One region of the Agrobacterium sp. rho-8.1 genome, then DNA from elsewhere that is predicted to be linked to it. Evidence: predicted binding sites of a transcription regulator. Region 1 holds the regulator's gene; each other region holds the start of a gene.
What was found. The regulator LexA, encoded in region 1, represses DNA repair genes until DNA is damaged. The targets are predictions, from matches to a motif close to TGTTCNNNNTGTGTTCNG.
Positions count from the first base shown of each region.

Region 2: a site for LexA is predicted at 9,168-9,185, ahead of RMR21_RS24185 (ImuA family protein). Genes of this name have one in related genera too.
Region 3: a site for LexA is predicted at 4,721-4,738, ahead of RMR21_RS26230 (LexA family protein). Genes of this name have one in related genera too.

Region 1 is NZ_CP192788.1:1,330,693-1,343,122, reverse strand. It holds gene RMR21_RS06775 (LacI family transcriptional regulator) at 220-1,281, shown strand; gene eno (phosphopyruvate hydratase) at 1,333-2,607, opposite strand; gene kdsA (3-deoxy-8-phosphooctulonate synthase) at 2,831-3,679, opposite strand; gene RMR21_RS06760 (VOC family protein) at 3,679-4,551, opposite strand; gene lexA (transcriptional repressor LexA) at 4,756-5,469, shown strand; gene RMR21_RS06750 (glutathione S-transferase family protein) at 5,868-6,545, shown strand; gene RMR21_RS06745 (ComEC/Rec2 family competence protein) at 6,568-8,916, opposite strand; gene gltA (citrate synthase) at 9,316-10,605, shown strand; partial or broken gene RMR21_RS06735 (amino acid ABC transporter ATP-binding protein) at 10,675-10,902, opposite strand; gene lpxB (lipid-A-disaccharide synthase) at 10,990-12,192, opposite strand; gene RMR21_RS06725 (LpxI family protein) at 12,189-12,430, opposite strand, start outside.
Region 2 is NZ_CP192791.1:76,361-88,790, forward strand. It holds gene RMR21_RS24140 (3'-5' exonuclease) at 438-1,430, shown strand; gene RMR21_RS24145 (LysR family transcriptional regulator) at 1,671-2,570, opposite strand; gene RMR21_RS24150 (L-talarate/galactarate dehydratase) at 2,689-3,861, shown strand; gene RMR21_RS24155 (LacI family DNA-binding transcriptional regulator) at 3,874-4,899, opposite strand; gene RMR21_RS24160 (Bug family tripartite tricarboxylate transporter substrate binding protein) at 5,140-6,120, shown strand; gene RMR21_RS24165 (tripartite tricarboxylate transporter TctB family protein) at 6,183-6,662, shown strand; gene RMR21_RS24170 (tripartite tricarboxylate transporter permease) at 6,715-8,214, shown strand; gene RMR21_RS24175 (hypothetical protein) at 8,261-8,452, shown strand; partial or broken gene RMR21_RS24180 (IS3 family transposase) at 8,721-8,937, shown strand; gene RMR21_RS24185 (ImuA family protein) at 9,251-10,003, shown strand; gene RMR21_RS24190 (Y-family DNA polymerase) at 9,924-11,435, shown strand; gene RMR21_RS24195 (error-prone DNA polymerase) at 11,432-12,430, shown strand, end outside.
Region 3 is NZ_CP192794.1:60,844-68,183, forward strand. It holds gene RMR21_RS26210 (L,D-transpeptidase) at 134-754, shown strand; gene RMR21_RS26215 (DUF4139 domain-containing protein) at 820-2,748, shown strand; gene RMR21_RS26220 (SDR family oxidoreductase) at 2,901-4,184, shown strand; gene RMR21_RS26225 (DUF2269 family protein) at 4,184-4,660, shown strand; gene RMR21_RS26230 (LexA family protein) at 4,770-5,210, shown strand; gene RMR21_RS26235 (Y-family DNA polymerase) at 5,215-6,492, shown strand; gene RMR21_RS26240 (telomere resolvase) at 6,582-7,340, opposite strand, start outside.

The DNA.
Region 1 (12,430 bases):
TTTTTTAATGTTAAAAATTAATTTTATTTGAGACACTGCAGGTCCCTTTTTTTAGAAAAGTTGCGCCATATTGAGGAAGCCTATCTCAACATGTAGCGACTAAACTGACTGTATCGTTACAGCCGTGTTTTTCTCATTTCCCCTGCAAAGCGGCTATCTGCTTTGCAACACTCGAAAAGCGCTCTACCATATCACGCAGAACTGATAGTGAGTGGCGACATGGATGACAGCATAGAACCCGAGACGAACGTCCAAACACTGGCGGGTTATGAGCGCCCCACTCTCAAGACGATAGCCTATATGACCGGCCTCGGCATCACGACTGTGTCTCGTGCGCTGAAAGATGCACCTGATATCGGGGCGGAAACCAAGGAACGTGTTCGTCAGGTGGCGCGGCAGATCGGCTACCAGCCGAATCGTGCAGGCGTTCGTTTGCGCACAGGCAAGACAAATGTCATCGCCCTGGTTCTGAGCGTGGACGAAGAGCTGATGGGCTTCACCACCCAACTGGTGTTCGGCATCACCGAGGTGCTGGCCAACACGCAGTACCACTTGGTGGTCACACCTCATACGCATGCGAGGGACCCGATGGTCCCAATCCAGTATATTCTGGACACGGGCTCTGCCGATGGCGTCATCATTTCAAAAATGCAGCCGGACGATGCACGCGTCCGCTTCATGACGGAACGCAACATGCCCTTCGCAGCCCATGGCCGTACCAATATGGGTATCGATCACCCCTATCATGATTTCGATAACGAGGCCTATGTCTACGAGGCAATGAAGCGGCTGTCTCAATGTGGACGAAAGCGCATTGCCGTCTTGCTGCCTCAGAAGCAGTTTTCCTATTATGATTTCGCACGGCGTGGCTTTAAGCGTGGCCTGCACGATTTCGGCCTCTCAGAATTTCCGCTGAACGGCATCATCAGCAACGATACGCCGCTCGATCAAATCAAAGCGGTAAGCCAGGCGCTGATGAGCGCACCGGACTGTCCCGACGGTTTGGTATCGATCAGTGGCACGTCCACCATCGCCTTCATCGCTGGCGTCGAAGAGGCGGGCAAAAAGGTCGGAAGAGATATCGACGTGGTGTCCAAACAATCTGCCGATTTTCTAAACTGGCTTCGTCCCGAAATCCACACGGTGAACGAGGACATCAAGCTGGCGGGTCGGGAACTGGCCAGGGCTTTGCTCGCACGGATAGACGGGAAACCGGTCCAAGGGCTGCAAAGCCTCAGTCAGCCCGTCTGGTCCAGCCGCGCCCCCAAATTTGGCGCATGAAAAAGGCCCGGATCGCTCCGGGCCTTTCGTTTGATACGGTAGGTGAGAAGCTTAGCCGCGCAGGATCGAACGACCTGCGTAAGCGGCCTGCGGACCGAGCATTTCTTCGATGCGGATCAACTGGTTGTACTTGGCCAGACGGTCGGAGCGCGAGAGCGAGCCGGTCTTGATCTGTCCGCAGTTGGTCGCAACGGCAAGATCGGCAATCGTTGAATCTTCCGTTTCACCGGAGCGGTGAGACATGACGGCGGTGTAGCCAGCCTTGTGTGCCGTCTCAACCGCGTCGAGCGTTTCCGTCAGCGAACCGATCTGGTTGACCTTGACGAGGATGGAGTTGGCCACACCCATCTTGATACCGTCACGGAGGCGCGCGGAGTTGGTGACGAAAAGATCGTCGCCGACAAGCTGAACCTTGGAGCCGATCTTGTCCGTCAGGTATTTCCAGCCATCCCAATCGTCTTCGGCCATGCCGTCTTCGATGGAGATGATCGGATATTTGCCTGCGAGTTCGGCAAGGTAATCCGCCATGGCTTCCGGCTCGAGCGTACGGCCCTCGCCTTCCATCTCGTATTTGCCGTTCTTGAAGAACTCGGTCGAGGCGCAATCGAGTGCCAGTGCAACATCATCGCCCGGCTTGTAGCCAGCCTTTTCGACCGACTTCATGATGAAGTCGAGCGCTTCAGGCGCGCTCTTCAGGCCCGGCGCGAAGCCGCCCTCATCACCCACATTGGTGTTGAAACCCTGTGCCGACAGTTCCTTCTTCAGAACGTGGAAGATTTCCGCGCCAATACGCACGGCGTCACGGATATTTTCCGCGCCAATCGGCATGATCATGAATTCCTGGAAGTCGATCGGATTGTCGGCGTGTGCACCGCCGTTGATGATGTTCATCATCGGAACCGGCAGCAGATGCGCGTTGGGGCCGCCAACATAACGATAAAGTGGCAGGCCGGTGGTTTCGGCCGCAGCCTTGGCAACAGCCAGGGAAACGCCGAGGATGGCGTTTGCGCCCAAGCGGGACTTGTTGGGCGTGCCATCGAGCTCGATCAGGGTCTGGTCGACATGGATCTGGCTTTCAGCATCGAAACCACCCAACGCATCGAAGATTTCCGTGTTGACGGCTTCGACTGCCTTTTCGACACCCTTACCGAGATAACGCTTGCCACCGTCGCGCAATTCGACGGCCTCATGCGCACCCGTCGACGCACCCGATGGAACCGCCGCACGGCCAAACGACCCGTCTTCGAGATAGACATCGACCTCAACAGTCGGGTTGCCACGGCTGTCGAGAATTTCGCGTGCGATGATGTCGGTAATGGCTGTCATGATCTCTCCCTTTGGGACTGGAACAGGATATTCAGTTGCCTGTCTTAGAGCGCATACTAAAAACTGTGAAGCGCTTTTACGATGCGTGGCGCGATAAACAGAGCGTCGGGATGACGACTCGATTGGATTTCCTCAGTCGCTTTAGACGACCATCAAGAAATTACAATGACGGCGCCCGTTCAGGCGCCGGTAGTCCATAAAAGTCGATTGAGGCCAAAACCCGTCAGGCCGATTTCGCGATGTCGTCGAAGGCCAGAAGTTTTTCCAGAAGCTTGGGCATGTCTTTCAAATGAACCATGTTAGGGCCATCCGAGGGTGCATTGTCCGGATCTTCGTGCGTTTCGACGAACAGACCGGCAATCCCGACTGCGACGGCGGCGCGCGACAGCGTTTCCACGAATTCCCGCTGTCCACCCGTTGAGCCGCCCTGCCCGCCCGGCTGTTGAACCGAATGGGTCGCATCGAACACGACAGGCGCGCCGAGCGATGCCATGATAGGCAGGGAGCGCATGTCGGACACAAGCGTGTTGTAACCGAACGATGCGCCGCGTTCGCACAAAAGCACATTCGGGTTGCCGCTATCGTTCAACTTGGCCAGAACGTTCTTCATGTCCCAGGGCGCTAGAAACTGGCCCTTCTTGACGTTGATCACGCGGCCTGTCTTGGCGGCGGCAACTAGAAGGTCCGTTTGTCGGCTAAGGAAAGCAGGGATTTGCAGAATGTCGATGACAGGCGCGACAGTGGCGCACTGCTCTTCCGTGTGAATGTCGGACAAAACCGGGAAGCCGAATTGTTGTTTCAACTCGGAAAAGACCTCCAGTGCCTTCTCTATCCCGATGCCTCGCTGTCCCGACAGAGATGTGCGGTTAGCCTTGTCGTAGGAGGACTTGTAGACCAGACCTATCCCAAGCCTACCGCAAAGTTCGGCGAGGTTTTCCGCAATCATGAAGGCATGATCACGGCTTTCCATCTGGCAAGGGCCAGCGATCAGCGAGAAACGCTTCGTGTTGGAGAATGTGACCTGTCCGGCACCTTCGCCGACGACGACATCAAGATTGTTGCGAACGCTCATCATAACTCCTCGAAAGCAAATATCGCGCCCTGGCCGGAAGCTGGCTGAACCAGCACACGAGCGCCCTTACGCGTGTATGCAACGCCATTAGCAGCAAGCACGGCTGCTGTCACGGCGAGATCGGATACCGAAAAGACAATTGCCTCACCGTTCAAACCCGGACCGATACTTTGCGGAGGTGCGTCAAAGAAATGCTGGGCTGCCGCCGGTCTGACAAGCCGAATGCCAACGCTCGACGCCTGGACATAAAGTTCTTCCTCACCTTCACCAACGGCCGTTGCATCGAAAACCAACTCTATCAAGCGCGTGAAATTGCTTGGCTTGTCTGCGCTCAGAACGACTTGATGAATACCGGTGACGCCATTTTTGTGGCGCTCGAGGTCAGAGCGATCAGCCGGAAGTGCTGCTATGCGCTGACACGAAAAAAAGAAGACGTCACTCGCGTTGTCGCCCGCGAAGGCCAGTCGAAAGCTTGCCTGCGAGGTATTGCCATCCGGCAATGTAACGGGACGACTGAATGAAAAAGGATCTCCGCCGGATAAACCTGCCGCAATAAAATGCTCGTGATCCGAATCGGCATTCTCGCTCTTGGCAACAAGGGCAGACATTCCGTTCTGGCCACGCTGATCGCGAAAGCGTTTATCCTTTGAGACGAAGGCGCTCCCGCTCATCGCATTCATCGAATACGTACCGGCATCGCTGATTGCCAGTGGCTCCAAATAGGTTCCATCTTTCAAAAAGACACAGGCGTTCTCTGTGCCGAAGGGATGTTTGGCACTCGCAGAGACGGTAAAACCGAGTGAGGAAAGGCGTCCACGTGCGTCTTCCAAGCTCGAGACCGGCAGGACAAGATGATCGATGTCGCGACTCATTTGGAAATCCACATCCTGTTATCGGCGACAAACAACGTCCTAGCCGCATAACATTTCCTACAGGATGATTATGTGACGCGCAAAGACACACAATGACAGGAACTTTACAAAATTTTAGGGGATTGCAGAACACATATGGAACATATAGTGTTCGTTCTGTATTTGTTTCGCGAATCTTCGCCTCGAAATCCAAGGGTATTGTCCATGCTCACGCGCAAACAGCAGGAATTGCTTCTCTTCATTCATGAAAGAATGAAAGAATCAGGCGTGCCCCCCTCCTTCGATGAAATGAAGGATGCACTCGATCTCGCCTCGAAATCCGGCATTCACCGGCTGATAACAGCCTTGGAAGAACGCGGGTTCATTCGCCGGCTACCGAATCGTGCACGCGCGCTCGAAGTCATCAAGCTTCCTGAGTCCTACACTCCCCCAGCAAAGCCACCACGCGGGTTTTCACCAAGCGTGATCGAAGGTAGCCTTGGCAAGCCAAAAGCTTCGGAGCCTCCTCCGCCAGCCAATGACGTGATGTCCAACGCCGTCAGTGTTCCTGTCATGGGACGCATCGCAGCAGGCGTTCCCATCTCAGCCATTCAGAACAATACGCACGACGTCGTCGTGCCCTTGGATATGCTGGGTTCGGGCGAGCATTATGCGCTTGAGGTCAAAGGCGATTCGATGATCGAGGCAGGAATTTTTGACGGCGATACCGTCATTATTCGCGACGGAAGCACAGCAAGCCCCGGCGATATCGTCGTTGCCCTCGTGGATGATGAGGAGGCGACATTGAAGCGTTTCCGCCGCAAGGGTGCATCCATTGCATTGGAAGCTGCAAACCCGGCGTACGAGACACGTATTTTCGGACCGGATCGCGTAAAGATTCAGGGCAAGCTGGTCGGCCTCATTCGCCGTTATCACTGAGCAAATTGCAAGTTTTGGTTCGCGAAATTCTTTGGCGTTTTCTCGTAACAGCGTGGCCCCCGCTGCGCTGGTGTCATCCCAAATCGCTATCGATGATTGAACCTTGACCTCGATGGTCGCGTGATCGCGGTTTGCATCGCGTGATCCTGTCACGTCACCGCCCGTGTGTTTGGCGACTACAATGACGTTACGGGCCGCATGACGATTTGCGCCTTTGGATGTTTTTTTCAGCGATGTTTTATGATTGCCTCTGCCCCGGAATTCATGTCGAAGACACCCATTTTTCAGACTAGACCGGATTGCGCAACATCAAATAAATTGAAGTCTTTGATCTCGTAGGTCGTCTGTATCAATCATGTGACCTGCGATAACACAGTCCTGACAACAGGGGGCTTCGGATGTATGAACTTTACATAACCAACAAGAACTACTCTTCCTGGTCCTTGCGGCCCTGGGTTCTGATGCAAGAACTTGCTATTCCGTTCGAGGAAAAACTGGTGCCGTTTGGCGAGACTGTTCACGACTTCCAGTCGTTCTCGCCAACAGGCAAAGTCCCATGCCTTGTTGACGGTGATCTCACGATTTGGGAATCCGTTTCGATCATCGAATACTTGGGCGAACGGCACCCTGGTGTTTGGGCCGATCACGCGAAAGCACGCGCATGGTCCAGGTCTGCGGTTGCTGAAATGCATGCGGGCTTCTCGGCGCTGCGCAACCAGCACCCCATGAGCGTCGGCTTGCGGATCAAACCACGCCAAATCACTGGGAACCTCCAGCATGACATCTCCCGCATCGATGCTCTATGGCAGCAGGGCCTTTCTGTGTCCGGAGGTCCATTTCTTGCTGGAAAGACCTTCACGGCAGTCGATGCTTTTTTCTGCCCTGTTGCGTTTCGGTTCCAGACCTATGGAACTGGTTTGTCTGAGAAAAGTGAGACCTACAAACAATTGCTTCTGTCTCTTCCATCCATGAAGAAATGGCAAACAGCAGCACTGCAGGAGGTCTGGCGCGATGCCGGGCATGAGGCTGAAGCGCGAGCGTCTGGGGAGTGGCTGGAAGACTTGCGCACCACATAGGTGAATGGTCCCGCGCGGGCACCTATTGGCCGACAGACAGCATCTGCTGGATATGGTCAGGCAGTGCGTCATCGTAGCTCTTGCTGCGCCAATCGTAGGTGCGATGCGTCGTCCAGAGACGGCTCTGTCCCTGCATTGCAGCTTCGGCACGTGCGATGGGTTGATCCTTCCGTCCAAGCCAAAGTTCGAGGGAGCCCGTGCGTCGTAATGTATCGGCGCTGATGAGAAGGGCACCGGAGCGACACGCGGAAAACGGAGATCGGCGTGTCGTCACCACGATGCTGGCAATATCGCATGCTGTGCCTGTGAAGGCAGTATTAAACACAACGGCGATCGTGACATCCTTGTCCGATTTCGCAACGCACCACATGTCTTTACGGCATGTGAACAATCCGACGGTTGACGCGGCGGTCTCCATGTCTTGCGTGGCATTTCTTCGTTCAGCGTCCGTCAGAGGAATGAAACCCCGAGATGATGGAGCCGTGGTCTCTCCAGCGTCGTCGTCATCCGTTTGCGGCGTGTCCAGAATCTTCGCTCCCACATGCTGAGCTGGCAGCGGCAGTGCTTTTTCCCACTGCTCATAAACGAAACCGGAGCCGCGCTGTTTCGTGGTTGCAACTGCATCTTTTGACAGCAGAGCGACGAGAGAGCCATCTTCGTAAATCAAAACATCCGGCTTGCTGCGCCATTGCTCTGTCACAAGCATCGTCAGCCCAGCGAATATGAAGGGAATCCCGATCAGAGCAAGCCGTGTCCGCAGCAGTGCAATCAGCATGAAGCCGGTCGTCGATACCGCGAGAAACCATCCGTTCTGGCGTCCAATCGTTGTGTCGCCACCCCAGCTCGATACTTCCTTGGCTATCTTGATGACCATCGCCATGCCGTAACCCATGACCTTGAGAAAGGGCCCATCCAGTCCGAACGGCATCAACAGCATGCCGACCAGCCCAAACGGCATGACGATGAGCGACATGATCGGCATGGCGGCAAGGTTTGCGGCCAAACCATAGGCGGTGATCCGGTGAAAATGTTCGATGGAATAGATGGCGGTCGAGATGCCACCGATCAGTGACGTGATGACGACACCACCGATGATGGTTGCCGCTTTGGAGCCCAGTGACAACCACCACGGCGGACGCGCCATTGTCAATCGTTCTCGGTCCCCGCGCCATCTGCTCCAGGCGGCATAACCGGAAACCAGCGCAAGTGTTGCGGCGAAGGACATCTGGAAGCTTGGGCCCATCACCTCATGCGGTGATATCAGGATGATGACGATCGCCGACAGCGCCACGTTGCGCAGGCTGATCGACGGCCTGTCGACCAACACGGCAAACAGCATGATCGACATCATCAACCAAGCGCGTTCGGCTGAAACCGCAAAACCGGAAATGAGATAGTATGCCAGCGTCATCACGAGTGCCGCAAAGGCCGATATTTTCTTGACGGGCCAGCGCTGCGAAAACCCCGGAAACAGGCTGAATGCGGTGCGCAGTCCCACGAAGAAGATACCGGCCGCCAGTGCCATATTGAGCCCCGAGATCGCAACGATATGCGCCAGCCCGGAGACGCGTAGCGCCTCCATCGTGTCATTGGAAATCGCACGTCTCTCATCGGTGACAATGGACGCCGCAAAGGCACCGGCATCCCCTCCGATCAAGTCCCGAATACGCTGAGCGATGTTGCTTCGAAGTTGGTAGAGCCACGTGTCGGCCGTTTGGGTCCAAGTCTTTGTTTCCGACTGTTCCTGACCTGATGGCATAGCCTTTGGTGCGCCATAGAAAAATCCCGTTGCGCCGACGCCGTTAAAAAAAGATGCGAAGGCGAAATCGTTGAGCCCGGGCAATGCAGGACCGGATGGTGGAGAGAGACGGGCTTTTCCGCTGATTGTCTGGCCGATACCAATCGCCTCATGGCGACTGCGCGACACCACGGAGACTTGTTCCGGTGGACGTGTGAGGATCGGGTCGGAGGTGGATTTGAGTTCGATCAGATAACGCCAGTACCCCCTGGCATCCAGTTCTCGACGCTCAACCGTACCGCTGACCGTCGTCGTGACGGGCGTATCGAGAATGACAGTCCCTGCTCGCCTTGCCTCCCAGTCAGAAAGGAGCATACCGGCCAGAACGAGTGTCAGAACCTTGAAAAAAGCAGGCGTCACGCCCGGACGATGATATGTGGCAACGGCCAGGGCGGCCAAGCAAATGGCTAGTCCCAGAAGCATCCATGACGATGGCGTGACAGGAAGGACAAACCAGAAGGCCGCACCTGCCGCGACGAACACCGGGACGAAAAGAAAGCCTTGCCGGTAGGCATCTTCCTCCGCAACGCAGCGACGAATCCATTGGTAGACACGGAAGGTCAGACGTTTCATGCGGTCTGGCGCTTGACCGGATAAGACGACAGCGCCTCTCGAGGTATGCAGCGGGGACAACAAATCATCGAGGTCCGTCTGTGAGACGAAACCCGTTGCTGCAGCACGGATCTGCCGTTTGTCTTCCTGAACGTTCACACGACTGGCGCCCCCTGCCGCAGGGGCTTAGTTTGCAACCTGAAAAGGCAGATTGCAACGGGTTGTGTGATTAAGGAAGCATTGACCTAGAATGAAACAGGATGCCGTAGAAATGCTCCATTTCAGGACTTTGGAATGCCGCGATGCACAATTCGGCCGCTGAATAGCTTGGCTTTATCGCGCAGATCATATAGCTAAATCGCTGACGCTTAAACTGGCTGATGCGTCCCCCGCATCGCCTGCATATTTCGGAGGTATGGTATGACGGAAACTAGCGCGACAGTGACACTCGGCGATAATAAGGTCGATCTTCCTGTCCGGGAAGGCACGATCGGACCTAAGGTCGTCGACATCGGCACGCTTTACAAAAATACCGGTACCTTTACCTACGACCCCGGCTTCACCTCGACTGCGTCTTGCGAGTCCAAGATTACCTACATCGATGGTGACGAAGGTGTTCTTCTGCACCGCGGCTACCCTATCGAGCAACTGGCCGAACAGGGTGATTTCCTCGAGACCTGCTATCTGCTGCTCTACGGCGAACTGCCGACGGCTGCGCAGAAGAAGGACTTCGACACCCGCGTCACGCGCCACACCATGGTTCATGAGCAGATGAGCCGCTTCTTCACCGGTTATCGCCGCGACGCCCACCCAATGGCTGTCATGTGCGGCACGGTCGGCGCGCTCTCGGCGTTCTATCACGACTCGACCGACATTACCGATCCTCACCAGCGCATGGTCGCTTCGCTGCGCATGATCGCCAAGATGCCCACCATCGCGGCAATGGCCTACAAGTACCACATCGGCCAGCCCTTCGTGTATCCGAAGAACGACCTGGACTACGCGTCCAACTTCCTCAACATGTGCTTTGCCGTGCCATGCGAAGATTACAAGGTCGATCCGGTCCTGGCCCGCGCTATGGATCGCATCTTCATCCTGCATGCAGACCATGAGCAGAACGCATCGACATCGACAGTTCGCCTTGCCGGCTCTTCCGGTGCAAACCCGTTCGCGTGTATCGCAGCCGGCATCGCCTGCCTTTGGGGACCTGCCCATGGTGGCGCCAACGAAGCCGCGCTCAACATGCTCAACGAAATCGGTTCGGTTGATCGCATTCCTGAATACATCGCCCGCGCCAAGGATAAGAACGACCCGTTCCGCCTGATGGGCTTTGGCCACCGCGTCTATAAAAACTACGACCCGCGCGCCAAGATCATGCAGAAGACGATGTATGAAGTTCTGGAAGCCACCGGCAATGGTGACGATCCGATCATGCAGGTCGCTCTCGAACTCGAGAAGATCGCTCTGTCCGATCCTTACTTCGTCGAGAAGAAGCTGTATCCGAACGTCGATTTCTACTCCGGCATCACGCTGAAGGCGCTCGGCTTCCCAACGACCATGTTCACCGTTCTGTTCGCGCTCGCCCGCACCGTCGGCTGGATCGCACAGTGGAACGAAATGATCGAAGATCCGCAGCAGCGCATCGGTCGCCCTCGCCAGCTCTACACGGGTGCGGCTAAGCGCGATTACACACCAGTCTCCAAGCGCTAAGCTTGGACCGTTGTAACGAACACAAAAAGCCGGGTGTCATGCCCGGCTTTTTTGATGACTACAGCGGTATCAACAATGCGTCAGTGACGCCTTCATTCCTAAACACTGTTTCAGTTCAGGCGTTTTCAGTGTTGCGCATACGACCTCCGGCGGGCCGATTTCGTGGACTTTCCCGTCGTACATGAAGACGACACGCAAGCAGACATCGCGGGCGAAATGCATCTCCTGGGGCACCATGGCCAGCGTCATGCCTTTCGCTGCCAGTTCGCGCATGACTTCCAGCACTTCTGCTACGAGGAGTACGCGCTTCCACGACACCGCCTGTCACGCGCAAACGATGTGCCGGACTGAGATGAAGCACACATTTCTGCGCCACCGGACGTCTCAGCTTTCGAAAGCGCGGCTGAGTGCACCTGTCTTGAGCCAATAGGTGGACAGTAGTATTTCTGCTCCCACCTCACCCGGCGGGCGTGTCGTTCGCAATCTCTCCTGCACCAGCGCAAAGCCTTCCAGCATTGCCTTCCGCTGAAGCGTATCGGATGACAGGCGTTCCGCCCAACGCAGCATGGAGCCGGCGCGCACGACCTCGTTGATATATTCGGGTACCAATGCGTAGTCCGCAATCAGGTTGGGAAGCGCGCCGGTCCAGGTTTTTATGCGCCTGCTCAGCATCGTGAAAATCCAGTCCGTCTTGTAGACGGATACGAGCGGAACATTGGCAAGCGCGAGCTCCAGAATGACGGTGCCGGATGCAGCGATCGCAGCGTCGGCCTCAGCGAATGCCTTCCATTTGAACGGGGTATCCGTACCGATTTCGGGGCGGATATGATCAGGCCACGACGCGGCAAGCTCACGGATGCGCGCTTCCTGACGGGGAACCGTCGGAAGGACGAAACGGGTCGGCCCGTTGCGATCGACAAAATCTGTCGCAGCTGTTTGAAACGGCTCCATCAAGCGGGTCGTTTCGGTAGAACGCGAACCCGGCAGCAGAAGAATGGTTCTCGGCTGACCTGCGGTTGGCAACGGCCGCGCTGCGCGTGCTTCGCGAACAGCAAGCAGGTCTTTGTCCACACTCAGGCGGTGACCGACAAAAGTGGTCGGTGGCCCGCCCAGGCGGCGCATGGTTTCCGGCTCGAACGGCAAAAGTGCCAGGACGTGATCGACGTAGGACACCATCGCCGGCGCGCGCTGTTCTTTCCACGCCCACACACTGGGGCAGACATAGTTGACGACAGGCAGGTTGGGCATGGCTTTGCGAACGCGCTTTGCCACACGGTGCGTGAAATCCGGGCTGTCGATGATCAACAGAACATCTGGTTTGGCCGCGATGATGGCATTCGCCGTTTCCTTGATTCTCGCGATCAGTTGCGGCAGTTTTTTCAGAACCTGGGTAAAGCCCATGATCGACAATTCCGAGTAATCGAAAAACGAAACAAGACCTTCAGCCATCAGGGCATCGCCACCGACACCCAACAGTTCGACCCGACCTGGATATTGCGTTTTCAAAGCCCGTACGAGATCAGCACCCAGCAGATCCCCGGAGACTTCACCTGCAATGACGGCAAGCTTGAGCACGCTGTCGGTCACATCAATTCTCCCGCAAGTCCTGTATCGATACCGCAGACAAACAATCCCGCCTCGTTTGCTGCCTGCAACATGGCCTCGCGATCGAGCACGAAGGCCCTGCCCGCTTCCACGGCAATGCCGGCAAGCCCGGCCTTGGCGGCGTTATGCACCGTCGATGGGCCAATGGTCGGCAGATCGGCGCGGATATCCTGCTGGGGCTTGCACAGTTTGACCAGAACGCCTTTTCGGCGGCTGGAAA
Region 2 (12,430 bases), on a different replicon from region 1:
TCACCTCAGCGCGTCGATGCGCGCCTTCGTGGCATACCTTCGAGAGCAGGCGCAGTAAAATTGTACCGGCGCATGCCCCTGGGCGGAGGGCAGGGATTGGCCTTGATCAGCCGGTGTGTGGGACTGTTGACTGACGAGCTCTGCGGAAAAGTTTAAGCGGCCGCGCGCGCCGGGGGCTGTCGATCCCGGGTCCCGGCATTGCCGGCGCTTTGCTGACCCTCCTGCGGCACCCCGTTTAACCGGTCTTGCGGGAGGCGAACGGCTTTCGCGGTTTCCGCTTCAGCTGGTATGCCCATTTCTGTTTCGGGCACTCTTGAGTGCCAGACAACCGTCGCTGCACGATGATCGCGAGCAGTGACATGTTACTGCTTCCGCTTGATCTGCGCAGGCTCGCATGTTTTGAAGTTGCCAACGGATGACAGGGATATAAACACCGAATGGCAGAGCAGTTCGATATGTTTTCGCAAGCGGCTGGTGGAAGCCGACCAATCTCCCGTGACCGGGCAAAACGTGCCATCCCCGACAAGGCAACTATCAACTCCACCGTTGCCCTGAGTGAAGACGACATGGTCCGGCATCTGTCGCAGACAGGCCGCTACCGTATCCTGAAGAAACTCGAGCCACGCACGGTCGCGACAGTGATCCGTCCAGAATACCCGCTCAGGGGCATCATCCTCGACACCGAGACGACAGGCCTCAGCGCCCGCAAGGACGAAATCATCGAGATCGGTGCAATTGCCTTCACCTTCGATGATACCGGCCGCATCGGCGATGTCACCGGTATCTACGGCGGGCTTCGGCAGCCGAGCGTTTCCATCCCTCCCGAAATCACCAAGCTAACCGGCATCACCGATGAGATGGTGGCTGGACGGTCGATCGACCTGGCAGCATTGCAGGCTTTGATCGAGCCTGCTGATCTTGTCATTGCCCACAATGCCGGCTTCGACCGGCCGTTCTGCGAGGCGTTTTCTCCGATGTTTGCCGGCAAGGCCTGGGCCTGTTCGAATTCGGAGATCGACTGGTCAGCCCATGGATATGAAGGCACCAAGCTTGGTTATCTGATCGGGCAGGCGGGGTATTTTCACGAGGGGCATCGCGCGGTCGATGATTGTTTTGCTCTTCTGGAGGTCTTGGATCGCAAAGTTGATGGCTTGGCCTCCAGCGCCTTCGCCGAGCTCTACCAGGCCAGCCAAAGGTCCCGGATACGGATTTTCGCCGAAAACAGCCCCTTCGACATGAAAGACCATCTGAAGGCGCGCGGCTATCGGTGGTCGGACGGAAGTGAAGGCCGCCCCAAATCATGGTGGATTGAAGTTGGTGAAGAGGCGCTCGCCGATGAACTCCACTATCTCCGTACCGAAATCTACCGCTATCCTGACGCCGATCCACCAGCCAGACGCCTAACCGCCTTTGATCGCTTCCGGGCGTGAGCATCTGATCGTATGACCTGACATGCTTCGAGCCTGCCTGTGGAGGCTTTGGACAAAGTGTAGCGTCGTCACAGTCACCGATTGGATCCGTGCTCAGTACCGCCGGCCCAGCTTGGCGAAACGAACCCAATTGATCTCTCCGAGCAGCAAAATATTCTTCGTCATGGTACCCGTCATACCTTAAAGACGTGGTTGTGGACGGTCTACTGAGATCAAATGCGGCCCGACCACGGCGTCGATTCAGGCGGAGAGATCGCTGACTGCCGAGCTTGCGATAATGGCGCGGATTTCGGGTAAGGCAGGATTGGTATTCTCAGGGCTCCAGATGGCATGCAGCTCTGCAATACAATGTTGCCTGAGGTCGAGCGGGCGGAAGACGACATTGTCAAAACAGGCGTTGCGGGTTGTCGAAGGAACGATGGCGAGGCCGATACCGGCACTGACCAGAGACAGGATGGCCTGCGAATGGGTGCTGCTCTGGACGATTCGAGGCGTGATGCCATGCTGTGCCATCAAAGTCGTCACCTTGTCGTGCAGATAACGCGCCTGGGGCGAGAACATGATAATCGGTGTGTCGGTCAACGCTTTCAGTCCAGGCAGGCGTCTGGCCGCAAGCGGGTGTGCTCTTGGAATGGCTAACATCATCAGTTCCCGCACAACGCTCAGACTTTCCAGTTGATGCGTTCCCGACAGCGGACGCGACAGGCCTAGGTCAATATCTCCGCGATTGATCGCCTGAAACTGCTCTGCGGTTTCCATCTGCACCAACTCGAGCTCTATACGAGGTGCAAGTGTACGCGCTGCACTGACAAAGTTTGGCAGGAGGCCGTAGGTCGCCGCACCGACGAACGCAATACGGATAGAGCCGTTGCTTCCGCGGGCGGCTTGGCGAGTAGCGGTAATCGCCGCGTTGCCCTGGACAATAAGTTTTTGAGCCTCGACGAGAAAGGTATGCCCCGCGGCCGTCAGCGTGACCCGTCTACTGGTGCGCTCAAAAAGCACAACACCTAGCTCCTGTTCGAGCAGTCTGATCTGACGGCTAAGGGGCGGCTGCGTCATGTTAAGACGCCGCGCTGCGCGGCTGAAGTTCAGTTCAGATGCCACCGCAACAAAGGATCTGACCTGTCCCATATCCAGCATTTATTCAATTCCTGTATCGATCTACATCAATTTTCGATTTGGACTTAAATCGATCAAGCAGATATTGGTCAAGACACAAGCTCCCCGAGTAGGGCGAAGACAAAAATGGGGTGGAGACATGAACGTGCAGATGGCAACGACAAGCGTATCCCAGAACGCCATGAGTGCTGACAGCATTGCGTGGATCCGGCTTTCGTCAATCTTCCTGCCGCTGAAGACGCCGATCAGCGACGCGAAGGTTCTGACGGGGCGACAGAAACCGCTTACGGAGGTCGCGTTCCTGTTTGCCGAGATCGAGACGAAAAACGGCCACAGTGGTATCGGCTTCAGCTATTCCAAGCGTGCGGGCGGGCCTGGGCAATACGAACATGCCAAGGAAATAGCTCATGTTCTCATTGGCGAAGATCCGAACGATATCGGTAAACTTTGGAGCAAGTTGTGTTGGGCTGGCGCATCCGTAGGGCGCAGCGGACTTGCCGTGCAGGCAATCGCAGCCTTTGATGTTGCGCTTTGGGATCTCAAAGCGAAGCGCGCCGGTCTTCCGCTCGCAAAACTGTTGGGTGCCCATCGCGACAGCGTCCGGTGCTACAACACATCAGGTGGATTTCTTTCCTCTCCGATTGAAGAAGTTCTCGATAATGTCGAGCAATCTATAGCGGCAGGTATCGGTGGCATCAAGATTAAGGTCGGACAGCCTGACATGAGCGTCGATCTCAAGCGCGTTGCGGCGGTTCACGAGCGAATTGGCGACCGTGCGGCGATGATGGTTGATGCCAACCAGCAATGGGATCGTCCAAGTGCAATGCGCTTTGGTCGTCTGATGGAGCCTTACCATCTGACGTGGATTGAAGAGCCGTTGGATGCCTACGATATCGATGGACATGCTACGCTCGCAGCCCAGCTTGATACGCCGATTGCGACCGGCGAAATGTTGGCGAGCGTGCTGGAGCATGTGGCTCTCATTCAGAACAATTCGGTTGACTTCATTCAGCCGGACGCGCCGCGTGTCGGCGGCATCACCCAGTTCCTTAAGATCTGCGCTCTTGCGGAAGCGAAGAAGCTGCAGCTAGCCCCGCATTTTGCTATGGAAATCCACCTGCATCTTGCGGCAGCTTATGAGCTTGAGCCATGGGTAGAGCATTTCGACTGGCTTGATCCTCTGTTCAACGAGCGTCTGGAAATCAAAGACGGCAGGATGCTGGTGCCGAACCGGCCAGGTTTAGGGATAACGTTGTCGCAACAGGCTGGACACTGGACGCGTGGGGTTGCAGAGTTCGGCAAGCGGCCATGAGGTAACCATACCTCAGGCCGTTCCTCGGGCAACGATGTGGAAGTCGATTGTAATCATCGTTTCGACATTGGGGTCACCATCGATTTTTCTGAGAATGGACCGTGCGGCCTGGGTACCAATATCGCGGCGGTCGATCCGTATTGTGGTGAGCGGCGGATGCGTATGAGGTGCGAAGTCGAAGTCACCGAAGCCGATAATGGCGAGTTCATCGGGCATGCGGCACCCGCGCGCGTGGGCTTCTGCAAGGGCGCCATGGGCAACCACATCCGATGAGCAGAAAACGCCCAGCGTACCTTCGCCGCGCGTGAGAAGTTCCGCCATCGCGAGGCGTCCATCACGGAAGGTCGAGGGAGAGTTCATTTCCAGTTCTGGCAGTTCAACGTCTGCAACACCCTTGAGACGGTTGACGAAGCCATCGCGACGCTGGACGGCGCGTGGGTCGTTAGCGCCGATCTGTGCATAGCGATCGTAGCCGCGGATGAGCAGGTGTTCAGCAACCAGCGCCCCGACACCAGCGTGTGAAAAGCCGACCGCGGTGTCGAGCGGCGAGGGTGTGGAGTCCCAGATTTCTACGATCGGAAGGCCAGCGCCTGTGAGCATGGCGCGTGTTTCCTTGAGGTGCGTTACGCCAGTCAGAATAATACCGTCGGGGCGCCGTGCAAGGATGGCCCGCGTGAGTTCCAGTTCCCTGGCGTTATCGTAGCCGGAAAGGCCGAGCAGTAACTGGTAACCGGCGGATACCAGTTCGGCGTTGAGGCCTTCGATCGTTTCGGCAAAGATGGTGCTGGCGACAGAAGGGACGATAGCGGCGATCAATCTGGTTCTTTTGGAAGCAAGACCGCCAGCAAGAAGGTTCGGCACATATCCCGTTCGAGCGATGACCTTCTCGATCGCTTCCAACGTCCGCGGTTTGACCAGCGCTGGCTTGTTCATCGCGCGCGATACCGTCACTGGCGAAACGCCAGCAAGCTTGGCGATATCGGCCAGCGTCACCGGGCTATTACTCGTCATGCGCTTGCTCTTGAGGTCGTCGGTCATGGTCACTGCTCCTCTTAAAATGATTTACGCTTTCATTTTTAATCTAATCAAGTGTCTAGGCATTTTCTTTTGCAGAAAACAATTCATACCTTTGATTCAGAACGATTTAAAATATGCTTCCCGAGGTTGCAGTGGCGGATTTTGACGCTAGAATGAAAGCGCTTCCATTTCTTCGGAAGGAGGGTTTCGAAGAGTGGACTAACGGGACCGGCCATGCGCCGGACAAGTGGAGGAAACAGTATGAACCTCATGCGTTCAGTGACGCTTGCATCCGCTGCGGCGGTGATATCAGCCGCCGGCCTACAGCCGGGTTATGCGCAGGACTATCCGACCAAGACCGTAACCATCGTTGTTCCATTCGCAGCTGGCGGCAATACCGATACGTTCGGCCGTCTCGTTGCAGAGGAGCTCGATAAGCGGTTGGGACAGCGTTTCATCGTTGAAAACAAACCGGGTGCCGGTGGCAATATCGGCCTCGGGGATCTCGCCCGCTCCAAGCCCGACGGCTACACGATCGGCATGGGTACGGTAAGTTCCAATGCAATCAACCAGACGCTCTACAAGAAACTGCCTTACAACAAGGAAAAGGGCTTTGCGCCGATTTCTCTGATAGCCAGTCTTCCGAACGTTCTCGTCGTCAATCCGGATAAGATAAAGGCGAACAACGTCGAGGAGTTGATCGCGTTCCTGAAGTCGGAGCCGGGCAAGCATACTTATGCCTCTTCCGGTGTCGGCACATCGATCCATCTGGCAGGCGAGTTGCTGGCAACGAAGGCCGGCGTCAAGATCACTCACGTCCCCTACAAGGGCAGTAGCCAGGCCATCCTCGACGTTGTGGCCGGGCATGTCGACATGATGTTCGACAATATTCCCACGGCTGCCCAGCAAGTGAAGGCTGGTAAGGTCAAGGCGCTGGCCGTCACGAGCCTCGAAAAGGCTGATTTGCTCCCTGATGTGCCGACCATGGCAAGCGTCATTCCCGGTTTTGAAGCGACCTCATGGCACGGGCTCTTCGCTCCTCCCGGCACGCCGCCGGAAATCGTCGAAAAGCTCAGTAAGGAAGTTCAGGCGATCATTGCCGAGCCAGCGATGAAGGCGAAGCTCGAAGCGATGGGCGTCACGCCCGTCGGCAATACATCCGCCGAGTTCCAGGCTTTCATCGACAAGGAAACGGCGAAATGGGCCGATGTTATCAAGGCCGCCAACGTGCCGTTGCAGTGAGGCGCTCTGTCGGCCGGGACGAGTGACCGGCCGACACATCTTTCACACGCGAGTATCATGCCATGCTGAAAATTAAGAACCGCCGGGACTTCTTTGGCGGTGTGACGATGATCTGCGTCGGACTGCTGTTCATCTGGTTCGGCCGCGAGCTTGAAGTCGGAAACTCCTTCCAGATGGGGCCGGGCTATTTCCCGACCATGCTTAGCCTGTTGCTGATCATCATTGGAGCCCTCATCATCCTGCAGGCTCTCGTTGTGGGGGGTGAGGATAGCGAGCCGGAGATCTGGAACTGGAAGGCCTTTGGCCTGGTGATAGCAGCGCCGGTGTGCTTTGGCATGTTGCTCGCAGGCCTTGGTCTCGCACCTACCATGTTCTTGCTGATCGTCGGGGTAGCGACCGCCAGCCGATACGCCAATTGGTATCATTCGATCCTGCTCGGACTTTTCCTCGCGGTCTGCTCCGCGCTGCTGTTCACAAAACTCCTCTCGCTTCCTGTCAGCGCCTTTGGCCCATGGGTCCCCTTCATTGGCGACCTCATCTGACGCTTGCATCTGATGCCCTCTGGGCAGCCGACGAAACCGGATTGGACTGCATATGGATCTCTTCTCTAACCTTTGGCTCGGTGCATCCACGGCCTTCCTGCCGATGAACCTGTTCTACGGCTTTGTCGGCTGTCTCTTGGGTACAGCGATCGGCGTCCTGCCCGGGCTCGGGCCGACGGCTACGATCGCCATGCTTCTGCCGATCACCTTCGGCTTGCCTCCCGAATCGGCGCTCATCATGCTGGCCGGTATTTTCTACGGCGCCCAGTATGGGGGCTCGACGACGGCGGTGCTGATCAATCTTCCAGGCGAAAGCTCTTCCGTCGTCACCGCGATCGACGGCTATCAGATGGCCCGCAATGGCCGCGCCGGAGCAGCGCTCGCGACCGCAGCGCTCGGCTCGTTTTTCGCCGGTACCGTCGCGACGATCCTGCTGGCGGTCGCGGCGCCGCCGCTTGCAGCGGTCGCGCTCAATTTCGGGCCTGCGGAATATTTTTCGCTGATGGTTCTTGGCCTCGTTGCCTCCGTCGCGCTGGCCAGCGGGTCGCTGCTTAAGGCGTTCGCGATGATTATCTTCGGGCTGGTCCTCGGGACGGTTGGCACAGATGTCGAGAGCGGCACGCCGCGGTATGTCTTCGATATTCCAGAACTCTATGACGGACTGAATTTCGTTGCTGTCAGCATGGGCATCTTCGGCATCTGCGAGATCCTGCGCAATCTGGAAAACGAGGAGGAACGCTCGGTCGGGGTCAAGAAGGTGACCGGCCTGATGCTGACGAAGGAAGATTTCAAACGGATTATCGCACCGGTGCTGCGTGGGACGGCGCTGGGTTCCTTCCTCGGAGTGCTACCCGGGGGCGGGGCGATGCTCGCCTCATTTGCCTCCTATGCGGTGGAGAAGCGGATATCTCCGAACCGCGCCGAATTCGGCAAAGGCGCGATCGAGGGAGTGGCGGCGCCGGAATCAGCAAACAATGCCGGCGCGCAGACCTCGTTCATTCCGATGCTGACACTCGGCATTCCAGGCAACCCTGTGATGGCACTAATGGCAGGCGCGATGATCATCCAGGGTATCACCCCCGGCCCGAACGTGATCTCGGAAGAGCCGGAACTGTTTTGGGGCATGATTGTCTCGATGTGGTCGGGTAACCTCATGCTCGTCATTCTCAATCTACCGCTGATCGGTCTTTGGGTTCGGATGCTAACTGTGCCGTATCATCTGCTCTTTCCGGCAATCATCGGCTTTTGCTGTATCGGCGCCTACAGCATCAACAACAGCGTCTTCGACGTGTTCGTCATGGCAGGTTTCAGCGTCGTCGGCTTTGCGCTCAGCAAGATGCGCTTCGAGCCAGCACCGCTTCTGCTCGGCTTCATTCTCGGGCCGATGCTGGAAGAAAATCTGCGTCGGGCGATGCTGATCAGCCAGGGCGACCCGACGATTTTCGTGCGCAGTCCACTCAGCCTATCGCTACTCGTTTTCGCCGTCGCTGTGTTGGCGCTGGTCCTTGCGCCAGGCATCAACCGGAAACGCGAAGAGGCTTTCACAGAGTAATCGACAAGTCAGACCTAAGGAACCGGCAAGGGTTATAGCGGGCGGGATGGACAAAAGCGCATTCGTGGAGACGGAACTCGGCTTCGACGCCGCTGTCGATCACCGATTGGACCGATTTCCGTCTGATCTGCGCGTCACGTGCTCGGATAGTAGCGACGTCTATTTCGAGAAAGTGGCCAGCAAGGCCAAGGACGGCGTGCTACCGTTTCTCAATCAGCTCGCCCACGTCCCTGTCTAAAATCTTCCGCCGCAGCATTCTCGTCTTTGGCTTTATTTACATAGAGTTCGCGGCCGACCCATTTCGACGAGTTTGTGAGCGAAATCGAGCCTCGCGTATATCTCGGCTCTTTCGAGTTTGAGCACGTCATGTGCTGGTGCGCATCCTGAGACGGCCTGTCCCGATGACGACGGGAAAGTTCGGTTTGTATGCTACAGCGCGCATCTAAATCCCGATCCGAGATGAACGCGTTGAGAGTTTCAGTGCCTAAGGTTTCCCCGATCCGGTCCGGAAGGCACGCTCACCAGACAACGTCTCGTGCGAAGGCTTCTTAGGCCGATTAAAAACCAACTCTTCTATCCTTGGGACTGGAACGCGACGACCATCGAACAGTGCGTCGGCGAGGTGGATGCCTATATCTGCTGGTACAACGAAAGGCGCATCTAGATATCGCTGGCTCACCCAGCCCGGTCGAACATCGTAAAAGTCTCGGCCTGATCTTATAAAACTGTCCAACTTTTTATCCGCACCCCGTCAACAGCCGACGAACAGCGAAGCTTGCACGCATCGACAGCCGATGCTGAAGGTTTGGTCAGGCTTCCGCGAAATTTATTTTGTGCGTGTTACCCAGCACCGTTTCAAATCTTACTCACTGATTCAATTTGCGAATCTCTCGAGTTGCTAAAAATAGAGGACTGCATTCCTAATTTAGCGCCTCTTGACTCCCATTGAGCGCAGGAACAGAACGTGAACTTCAACATTGAAAACGGCATGAAGCCGTTCCCATAAACGACACGAACCGGAAGGACTACGTGAACGATGGCTGCTGCGCGCGAGCATGTCATAGCGGATCTGCGTGATCGGATCGCCTCGCTGGAAGGCGTCGTGGCGAAGCAAGCGGAATGTCTGCCGTTCGGGGTGAGCGCAATCGACGCGGTGCTGCCGGGCGGCGGTCTAGCCAGAGGCGCTCTTCATGAATTTGCAGGTGGCGGCGCCGGAACCGTCGATGGGGCAGCCGCGGCCCTGTTCGTAGCAGGCGTTGCCGCCCGTACCAAAGGCCAGATCGTCTGGTGCCTGACGCGCCCGGATCTGTTTTTTCCTGCGCTCGCGCAGGCAGGTCTTGACGCAAACCGCGTGATCTTCGTGGAAAGCGATCGCGAAGAGGACGTGCTTGCCTCAATGGAAGAGGCGCTCTCCTTCGGTGGGCTGGGCGCGGTCGTCGGCGAGGTCGTGCGATTGCCTATGCTGGCGAGCCGGCGGCTTCAGCTTGCAGCGGAAAAGAAGGGAAGCCTGGCGCTCGTTGTTCGCAGATGGCGACGACAGGCAGAAGCTAATGATTTCGGCCAGCCGACGGCCTCGATGACCCGATGGAGGGTAAGCGTGCTGCCGTCGCAGGAGTTACCAGTGCCGGGTGTTGGGCGGGCGAGATGGTTGCTGGAATTGATGCGGTCGCGCGCAGGCGAGTGTGCCGAGTTTATTGTTGGAGCGTGTGATGACCAGGGTCGTATCGATCTATCTTCCAGATCTGTCGACGGATCGCATTCGTCGCGCGGATCCCGGCATTCCGGCTGAACAGGCCATCGCCGTGATCGGGAAATCCGGCTCGAAACGCTGGGTGTCGGCGGCAGATGCTGCAGCGAAGAAGGCAGGCCTACGTGTCGGCATGCAGGCGGCAAAGGCCCAGGCCTTGTTTCAGGGGCTGCTGATGATCGATGCCGATCCGAAGGCGGACGCCGACGCGCTGGAGCGCATCACCTTCTGGGCACTGAGCCAATACTCTCCAATCGTCGCAGTGGATGCGCCGGATGGCATCGTCATGGACACCGACGGTGCCGACCATCTCCGGGGCGGAGAGCTTGCCATGTTGAGCGGGATTGCAAATCGCTTTCGGGGCAGGGGGCTGACGGCCCGTGTCGCGATCGCCGACACCTGGGGTGCCGCTCATGCCTGCGCACGCGCCATCACCAGAGAGACGGTGATCGTGCCGCGCGGCGAAACCGTAAAAGCGGTCGAGCGGTTGCCGATTTCCCTGTTGCGTCTGCCTGAAAAGATGACCGGCGATCTAAGGACGCTTGGCTTCCGAACCATCGGTGAGCTTTCCGCGACGCCGCGCGCACCATTGACACTTCGCTTCGGACCGGAAATCGCTCGCCGCCTCGACCAGATCTTCGGGCGTATCGGCGAACCCATCGACCCCATCCGCACGCCCGAACTGATCGAGGTCAGCCGCATCTTCCAGGAGCCGATCGGGGCTGCCGAAACGATCGACAAATATGTCGGTCGCCTGGTCATCGAACTCTGCAACCAACTCCAGAAAAAGGGTCTGGGTGTTCGCCGCGTCGATCTCATCGTCCACAAGGTCGACAACACGACCCAGGCACTGCGGGCAGGAACGGCAAAGGCTGCCCGCGATGTCGCCTGGTTGACGAAGCTGTTTCGCGACAGGACCGAGAAGATCGATCCGGGCTTCGGGATCGAAAAGCTGACCCTTGCGGCGATCATGGTCGAGCCGCTTGAGGAAGCACAGAAGGCGTCGTCGCTTGTCGAAGACGAGATCGCGGATATCACGCCGCTCATCGACATCTTCGGCAATCGCGGACAGCGTGTCTATCGTCTGGCCCCCGTTGCCTCCGATGTTCCCGAGCGTAGCGTTCAGAGGATTGCGCCTGTTGCAGATGACATTGTCGTCGCCTGGTCACATCACTGGCCGCGTCCGGTACGGTTGCTCGCTCATCCCGAGCTGGTCGAGGTCATCGCATTGATGCCCGACCATCCTCCTGTTTCCGTCACTTGGCGTGGCAAGCGCCGCAAGGTGAAGCGCGCCGATGGTCCTGAACGAATATTCGGCGAGTGGTGGCAGCGCACATCCGAGTGGGCCGCAGTGCGCGACTACTTCATCATCGAGGACGAAGCGGGCGAACGCCTTTGGGTTTTCCGGGCTGGCGACGGCGTAGATAGCGAAACTGGGTCGCACAAATGGTTCGTCCAGGGGATATTCGCATGAGATATGCCGAGCTTCAGGTAACCACCCATTTCTCGTTTCTGCGCGGTGCCAGCAGTGCGACCGAACTGTTCGAGACGGCGAAAAGCCTCGGCATCGATGCAATCGGGGTCGTGGATCGCAATTCGTTGGCTGGCATTATCCGGGCATTGGAGGCATCTCGCGCCACCGGTCTGCGGCTTGTCGTCGGTTGTCGATTGGATTTACAGGATGGCATGTCGATCCTGGTCTATCCGACGGACCGCGTGGCCTATTCGCGTCTGACCCGGCTGATCACGCTCGGCAAGGGGCGAGGCGGCAAGAACAACTGCATCCTCCATTGGGACGATGTGATGACCTACGCCGACGGCATGATCGGCATCCTCATACCCGATCTCGCCGACGATACATGTGCGCTGCAGCTCAGGAAAATGGTGGAGGTGTTCGGCAAGCGCGCCTATGTCTCCCTTTGCCTGCGCCGCAGACCAAACGATCAGCTTCGGCTACACGATCTTTCCAACATGGCAACGCGCCATAAGGTCAAAACCGTTGTCACCAACGACGTGCTGTTTCACGAGCCGGGACGGCGGCAGCTTCAGGACATCGTCACCTGCATTCGCACCAAATCGACGATCGATGACGTCGGTTTCGAGCGCGAACGTCATGCCGATCGATATCTCAAGCCGCCTGCAGAAATGGAACGCCTGTTCCCGCGCTATCCCGAAGCACTGCGGCGGACGATGGAGATTGTCGATCAGTGCAGGTTTTCACTTGAGGAGCTGACCTATCAGTACCCAGAGGAGGCGATCGTTCCGGGGAAAGACGCTCAACAATCTCTCGAACACTATGTCTGGGAATGTGTACCGGACCGATACCCTGAGGGCATGCCACCAGACGTTCTGGCGACGGTTCGGCATGAACTCGATCTCATTCAAAAGATGAAGTATGCGCCGTATTTCCTGACGGTGTTTTCCATCGTTCAGTTTGCGCGCTCAAAGGGAATCCTCTGCCAGGGGCGA
Region 3 (7,340 bases), on a different replicon from region 1:
GTCTCATACGCACAAGCTTTCGGTAGATTTGCCGCTCATCGCGCTATCCTCTTGTGAGAGTCCGGACGGACACCTAAAAAAACCAACATTTAGCGTAAATCGTTGCGCGGGTTGCGCGCAATATGGAGTAAAAATGAAACTAGCGTTCATCGCTGTCGCGGCTTTTTTGTATTTGCTGCTGCCTTTCCACGCGTCAGCGCAGTATTACGAGCGAAATTATGATGGCCCGAACGAATATTGGGAAGGCGACCAGTACCGATATAACGATCCATACTCTGATCCGCAGGGATATGATCGCGCGCCTCTGTATGAGGAAGGTGCGCCGGGCTCGCGCGAGCCGTCCGCAAGAGGTGGTCGGGGCTCTATCGAGATCATCACCAGCGAACATACCCTCTATTACACCACGCCTTCAGGTGAACAGTTCACCTACCCGATTGCTGTCGGAAGAGAGGGTAAGCAATGGTTCGGGACGACCCGTGTGGTGTCGAAGAAGGAACATCCAGAATGGCGACCAACGGCGGAAATGCGCCGAAAGAACCCAAACCTTCCTGCCGTTGTAGATCCGGGGCCATCGAATCCCTTGGGAACGCGAGCGCTGTATCTCGCTGATGGCCTCTTGAGAATCCATGGCACGAACGATCCTTCTTCAATAGGAACGAACGCTTCCAGCGGATGCTTCAGAATGTATCGTGAAGACGTGGAAGAGCTGTATGAGATGGTTCGAGCGGGAACGCCTGTTACCGTCCACCAGTAATACTGTTTGAATGAGCAGCCGGGGACTGTCTGTCACGTCGCCATAGTCCAAGCAGGGGAGCTTTCATGATGATTACCAAACGCGTTCTTCCAGCCCTTTTCTTCACACTCGTTTCAACAACAGCCTTCGCCGCCGTCAATGGTCCGGTGAAATCTGTAACCCTGTCGTCCGGAGGTCTGGCCGAAATCATCAGGTCTGCTGAGGTCGGCATAGATTCTGAAATCACCATTGAGGTCCCGCTCGACCAGATTGACGATGTCCTGAAAAGCCTGGTTGTCCGTGACGGCATGGGGCAGGTCAAGAACCTGTCGCTTGCGGGGCCAAATCCCCTTGAGGAGACCTTCCGGACGCTGCCTTTCAAGGCTTCGGACCTGTCCTCGATGCCAAAGCTTTTGGATGCTATCAAGGGAACGCGGGTCAAGGCAGGCGACAAGGAAGGTATTGTTCTAGGCGTAACCGCCATCGAAGGCGAAAAGACGCCCAAGGCCTGGCAACTATCCCTGATGACGGATGATGGCGAAATTGCCATGGCTGCAATGCCGGGGACAAAGGTCGAAATTCTCGATGCCATTGTCAAAGCAAAGCTTAAGACAGCCATGGATGTTATTGCCAGAGGCAACACCGATGGTGCGCGGACTGTGACTTTGAAGCTGGACGGATCGGCAGCGCGGAACGTCGATATTTCCTACGTGGTTCCGGCACCGATCTGGAAAACATCATATCGTCTGGTGACCAGCAAGGAAGGCGAAGTTCGGCTGCAAGCTTGGGCGGTGTTCGAAAATGCATCGGGAGAGGACTGGACCAACGTAGGCGTGACACTCTCTTCGGGCAAGCCGGTCACTCTCAAGCAGGCACTCCATCAACATTTCATGCGTGACCGCACCGAAGTGCCAATCGACACCGCATCGGCGATCCTCCCACAAGCGATGGCAAAGCCGATAATGGAGCGCGCAAACCGGGTCGAGGCCGCGCCAATGGCTGGCTCAATGGATTTTGAGGCATCAGCGCCAGCTCCCTTCGCAATGGCGCTAGGCCAGCAGTCGAACGCGGCCGAGCAGGATGTGACATCCACATTCGCGCTCAAAGGCACCTACAACATCAAGAATGGCGATACGGTGTCCGTTCCCATCATCGATCAAGGCGTGAAGGCCGAAATGGTCTCGCTCTACCGGGCAGGCATGGCAAGCAACCATCCGGTTGCTGCTGCTTTGATTGAAAACAACGCGGGGATTAGCCTGCCGCCGGGCATCATGACCGTTTACGACGACAAAGTCGGATATGTTGGGGATGCTCAGATCAACGGCCTACCACGAGACGGAAAGCAGTCCGTGAGCTTTGCTGTCGACCAGAAAGTCAACGTTGCCTCGTCCGTCAAAACAGATCAGCGGATCGTCAGCCTCAAGGTGGTCGATGGCATGATCCACACGAAGTCTTCCACTGTCGAGACGGCGACCTACGACATAACCGGTGCTCAGGATGGCGAGCGGACGGTCGTCATCGAGATCCCCAGGCGTAGCGGCTGGACGTTCAAGGCTGAAGGTCAGGATGAGGCCACCGTCGGCGACTATCGCATCAAGGCCAAGCTGAAGGCCGGTGAACTTAAAAGTGCCGAAACTCGGTTCGAATTGGTCAACGACGAAACCATCTCACTCATCGATGCGGACGCCTTTACTCTTGTAGCTTGGCAGGATGCAGCAGCGGATGCCGAGACGAAGGCAAAGCTTGCTGAACTTGCAAATGCACGGCGGAGCCAGAATGACGCGCAGGTAAAGCTGCAAGTGCTAGATCAGGACTACAGCCGGGCGGCAGAAGAGCAGGCTCGGGTCCGTGAAAATCTGCAAGCTGTCGGTGAAGGAGATACGAAAAATCGCTTCGACAAGCAACTCAATGTGCTGGAAGACAAGCTTGGCTCAATCGAAGGTCAGCGGATCGAGCAGCGAAAGGTTCTGGACGACTTCACCGAGAAGGTCGGCAACATCATTAGGACGTTCTGACAGGCATCGCTAAAGCTAGGGCGCGGAAAGCGCGCCGGGCAGAGGACTTGCGGCGTCACGAGAGGCAGCGCGAAGAACAGAGGCGTATGGATGAACAAAGAGCAATCGATCGTCGCTTTTAACGCAGTGCTGCGGTCAGGTGCCTGCGTTTGATGAGAATTTTAGTTCTCGGAGCGAACGGCTTTATCGGCACCTCAATTGTAACCCGGCTTATCGCAGACGGGCATCAAGTGACCGGTTTCGGGCGGCATGTGGAGCGAGCGAAGCATAAGCGGGTGTCGGTAGAATGGGTAGCAGGCGACCTAGCCGCTATGACAAGAGCCGAAACGTGGCGAGATTTGATCGACGGCAAACAGGCCATCGTCAATTGCGCGGGCGCTTTGCAAGACGGTTTGGCCGATGACCTGGTTGCATCTCAGGACCGGGCCATGGCGGCGCTGTATAAAGCGGCGTCAATGGCAGGCGTGGGGCGCATAATCCAGATCTCTGCCCGTACAGACGGCGGTGCCGGCACACTTCCATTCTTAGCGACAAAGCGTCGAGCTGATGAGGCTTTGGCCGCGAGCGAGCTGGAACACGTTATCCTGCGGCCTGCGCTCGTGCTTGGCCGCAATGCTTATGGCGGAAGCGCGTTGTTGCGTTCTCTTGCCAGTATGCCTTTCGTTCTTCCGCTCATTCATGCCGGTAGCAAGGTCCAGACTGTAGCCGTCGATGATGTTGCAGAAGCGGTTGCTGTGGCTGTGAACGGTGGTCTTCCGTCTGGCACTGACATCGATCTTGCTGCGAGTGAGCAAATGACCTTGGGCGAGCTAGTGCAACTGCACCGGCAATGGCTTGGGCTCGCGCCTGCAAAGATTGTCGCCGTTCCTTCTGCCGCAGGCAGGATCGTCACCTATCTGGCCGACATTGCGGGGCAACTTGGCTGGCGCTCGCCGCTGCGCTCAACAGCAATGAAGGTGATGGAGGCGGGGGTAACGATCCGCCAGTCTGTGCAGGCGCCTGCCTTGGCTCGCACGGCTCAACAGACGTTGGACGCTCACCCTTCCGGCGTTCAGGATCTTTGGTTTGCCCGGCTGTACCTCCTGAAGCCTATCGTCATCGTTATCCTTGCTGCGTTCTGGCTGTTGTCGGGCCTCGTTCCGCTTGCGAACCCTTCTCGCGCTGCAACGCACTTCCTCCCTTTCATGTCACCAGCAATGGCAATGGGTGTCACCCTTGCGACTTGTGCGCTCGATGTGGCGTTGGGGTTATTTGTGCTGATGCGGCCTTTCGCCCGAAGGGCGATGATCGGAATGCTGATCGTCTCGGCGTCTTATCTCGCTGGCGGGACAATCTTGGAGCCAGGTCTATGGCTTGATCCTCTCGGGCCTCTGGTGAAAGTGCTTCCGTCAATTGCGCTTTGCTTTGTGGCGCTGGCAACGTTGGATGAGAGATGATGGATCTCACGGAGTGGCTGCGTCTTGCGCATGTCGTCGGAGCGACGGTCTTGTTCGGGACCGGCGCAGGCATAGCCTTCTTCATGGTCATGGTACGACAAACCGATAATCCGGCGCTCATTGCGCATGTATCGGGGACCGTGGTCATAGCCGACACGCTGTTTACGGCCACTGCTGCCGTTGTTCAGCCAATCACGGGATACTTCCTCGCGGAGAGTATCGGCTGGTCGCTAACTGAAGGCTGGATAGCGCTGTCGCTCGTTCTCTACGTGTTCACGGGACTATTCTGGCTTCCTGTCGTCTGGATACAGATCCGCTTGCGGGATCTCGCAAGGTCAGCCGCTTCCTTGGGGGAGCCGCTACCGGCGCAATGGTATCGGCTCTATCGCATCTGGTTTGCCTGCGGTTTCCCTGCGTTTTTCGCCGTCCTAGCCATCATATGGCTCATGCTCGCAAAGCCGGATATCTCCTTCTAAAATAGCTGCGATCAATCCTGCAGGGAGATCGAGCGAATCCGAGTTGACTCGACCCAATATGAGAACATAATAAGAACAGAAATAACAGCCAGCAATGCCGAGGCTTTCTATGAAAACCAATTTTTCGGCCATTGAGCCTGTTTCCGTCGATTATATCGTTCGCGAGATCAAGACTGCTGGATTGCGGATTTCAGCCGGGTTCCCGTCACCGGCAGGCGACGACTTAGAAGATCCAATAGACCTCATAGCTTGGATGGTACGACACGAACACGCGACATTCTGGTATCGCGTGAGTGGCAACTCCCTGTGTCGCGCAGGCATCCTTGATGGCGATTTCGTCGCCATTGATCGGGCAGGAAAGGTGAAGCCAGGACGAACGGTCCTTGCCTACCACAACGGCGACATGCTCCTGAAAGTGCTGACACAGCGCGACGGTCGAATGTGGCTTGAGGCGCGTTCCGACGAACGCTACCCGCCGCTCGCCGTGCTCGAAACCACTGAAATATTCGGCATCGTCGCGGGTATCGCCCGTCGCTATCCAGTCGATTGAAGCCATGGCTGAACCGATAGCGCTGATCGACTGCAATAATTTTTATGTTTCTTGCGAGCGGCTTTTCGACCCGCGCTTGCGCGACAAGCCCGTGGTTGTCCTGTCAAATAACGATGGCTGCGCCGTCGCGAGATCGAATGAAGCGAAGGCCCTTGGCATCGGGATGGGGGAGCCCGCGCACCATTTTAAGCAGAAGACGAAAGAGCACGGCATTCGTCTCTTTTCATCGAACTATACGCTTTATGGCGACATTAGCCGCAGAGTGGCGGCGACGATTGCCGACTTTTCCCCGAGAACAGAAGTTTACTCGATAGACGAGACTTTCGTTGATCTTTCTGGCTTCGGTGGACGAATGCTCGATCATGCGACCGAGATGAGGGAAACCGTCCGCCAGAATACAGGAATCCCAACCTGCATTGGGATCGGGCCGACCAAGACGCTCGCGAAGTTCGCGAATTTCATTGCGAAGAAAAACCCGGTCTTCAATGGTGTCGCGGACCTGATGAACACGGAGATCGCGGGCTATTGCATGGCTCGCACCGATGTTTCGGAAGTGTGGGGCGTGGGATCGAGAACGACCGCCAAGCTTCGAGAGATCGGAATTCACACCGTCTCGCAGTTGCGCGACATGCCCCTTCCGCTCGCTCGAAAGATCGGAACAGTCGTGCTTGAGCGCACCGTGTCCGAGTTGAATGGGCTGCGTTGCATCGACATTCAGGACATCGAACCAACCCGTAAAGGAATGGCCGTCACAAGATCCGCTGGCAGTCCCATGACATCTCTCGCCGTGTTGCAGCAGGCGATCACCGCCCATGCGACCAGAGCGGCCGAGAAGCTTCGCAATCATGGCCTCGTCGCCAGCCATATGCAGGTTTTCTTTCACACCAACCCGCACAACGGAACGGCTCGCGATAGCGGATCGAGGACAGCTCGTCTTTCCCCACCGTCAAACGCGACAACCTCGCTCGTCGGCACCGCCCTTGTCTGCGCCGCCAGAGCTTGGAAGGGCGATCCAGAGGGGAATGGTTTTGCTTATACCAAGGCCGGGATCATATTGGATGACCTTATTCCCGCCGAGCTTGCTCCCGTTGACCTCTTCGCACATGAACAGGAGCGATCAGGAAGGCTGTCAGCGGCCCTTGATGCAGTGAACGACCGATGGGGCAAGAAAACCCTGATTCTCGCATCAGAGGGCTTTAAACAGCCCTTTGCGACCAAAGCGGATATGAGATCGCCGCGCTATACCACGCGGCTATCCGATTTGCCTGTTGCAAAAGCTTAACTGTTGCGCCGACGGTAGACGGCGATTGGGGAGATTGACCGACTCGTGGCCGAGAAATAGGCTGAGCGCCTCATCAACTTCTCGATTGACTACAGGCTTTCGAGGCGATGCGTGGTACGGTCTGCTACTCGCTCAGCTCGCACCAACGATTCCCCGACCTCCTCTGGAAGCGTGTAGGTCATGTAGGAGAGTGACGTTTCCAAGTCGTTGTTGTTGTGACCGAGGATGGCGGCGAAATAGCTGTTCTTCGATACCGTCTTAGGCGCAAAATTGTGGTACGCTACCTCCGCGTAGAGGTGCCGAAGTCCATAGGGCTTGGGATCTTCTTCTTTCGGCCACAGCTTTCCGAACAGTTCGATGACAGCATCACGCAGCGGTAGTCGTGCGTCGTCGCTGAAGTCGTTGAGCTTCATCTGTAGCCACAGTTTACCTTGGCTGCTTGCGCGAAGCCGCTGATAGGCGTCAAGGACGAGCGTTGCGGGTGCCAGTGTCGGGATTTCGTAGGTCATCCCGAATTTGGTGCCCTCACGCTCTTTCGTCTTCGCCTGGCCCTTGAAAAGGACGCTCCATTTGGAGACGCCTTTTGCGTAGGGTGCGGGAGAAAACTCGGCGCGGGTGAACACCTCAAACGGACGCCGGCCAGTCGTGCCGATCAGGCCTATGGCAACTTCCATCGGTTTTTCAGACTTAAGCAGGTCGGTGCAGATCCGCACGACCTCCTTGTAATTTTCGAAGGTGATGAGCGATCCATGCTTGACGGCTATCGTGGCCATCTTCCGCTTTCTGGCCTCATCATACATTGCAGGATCGCCCGAAGCGATCTTCATCATAGGATGTTCTTCACCGAA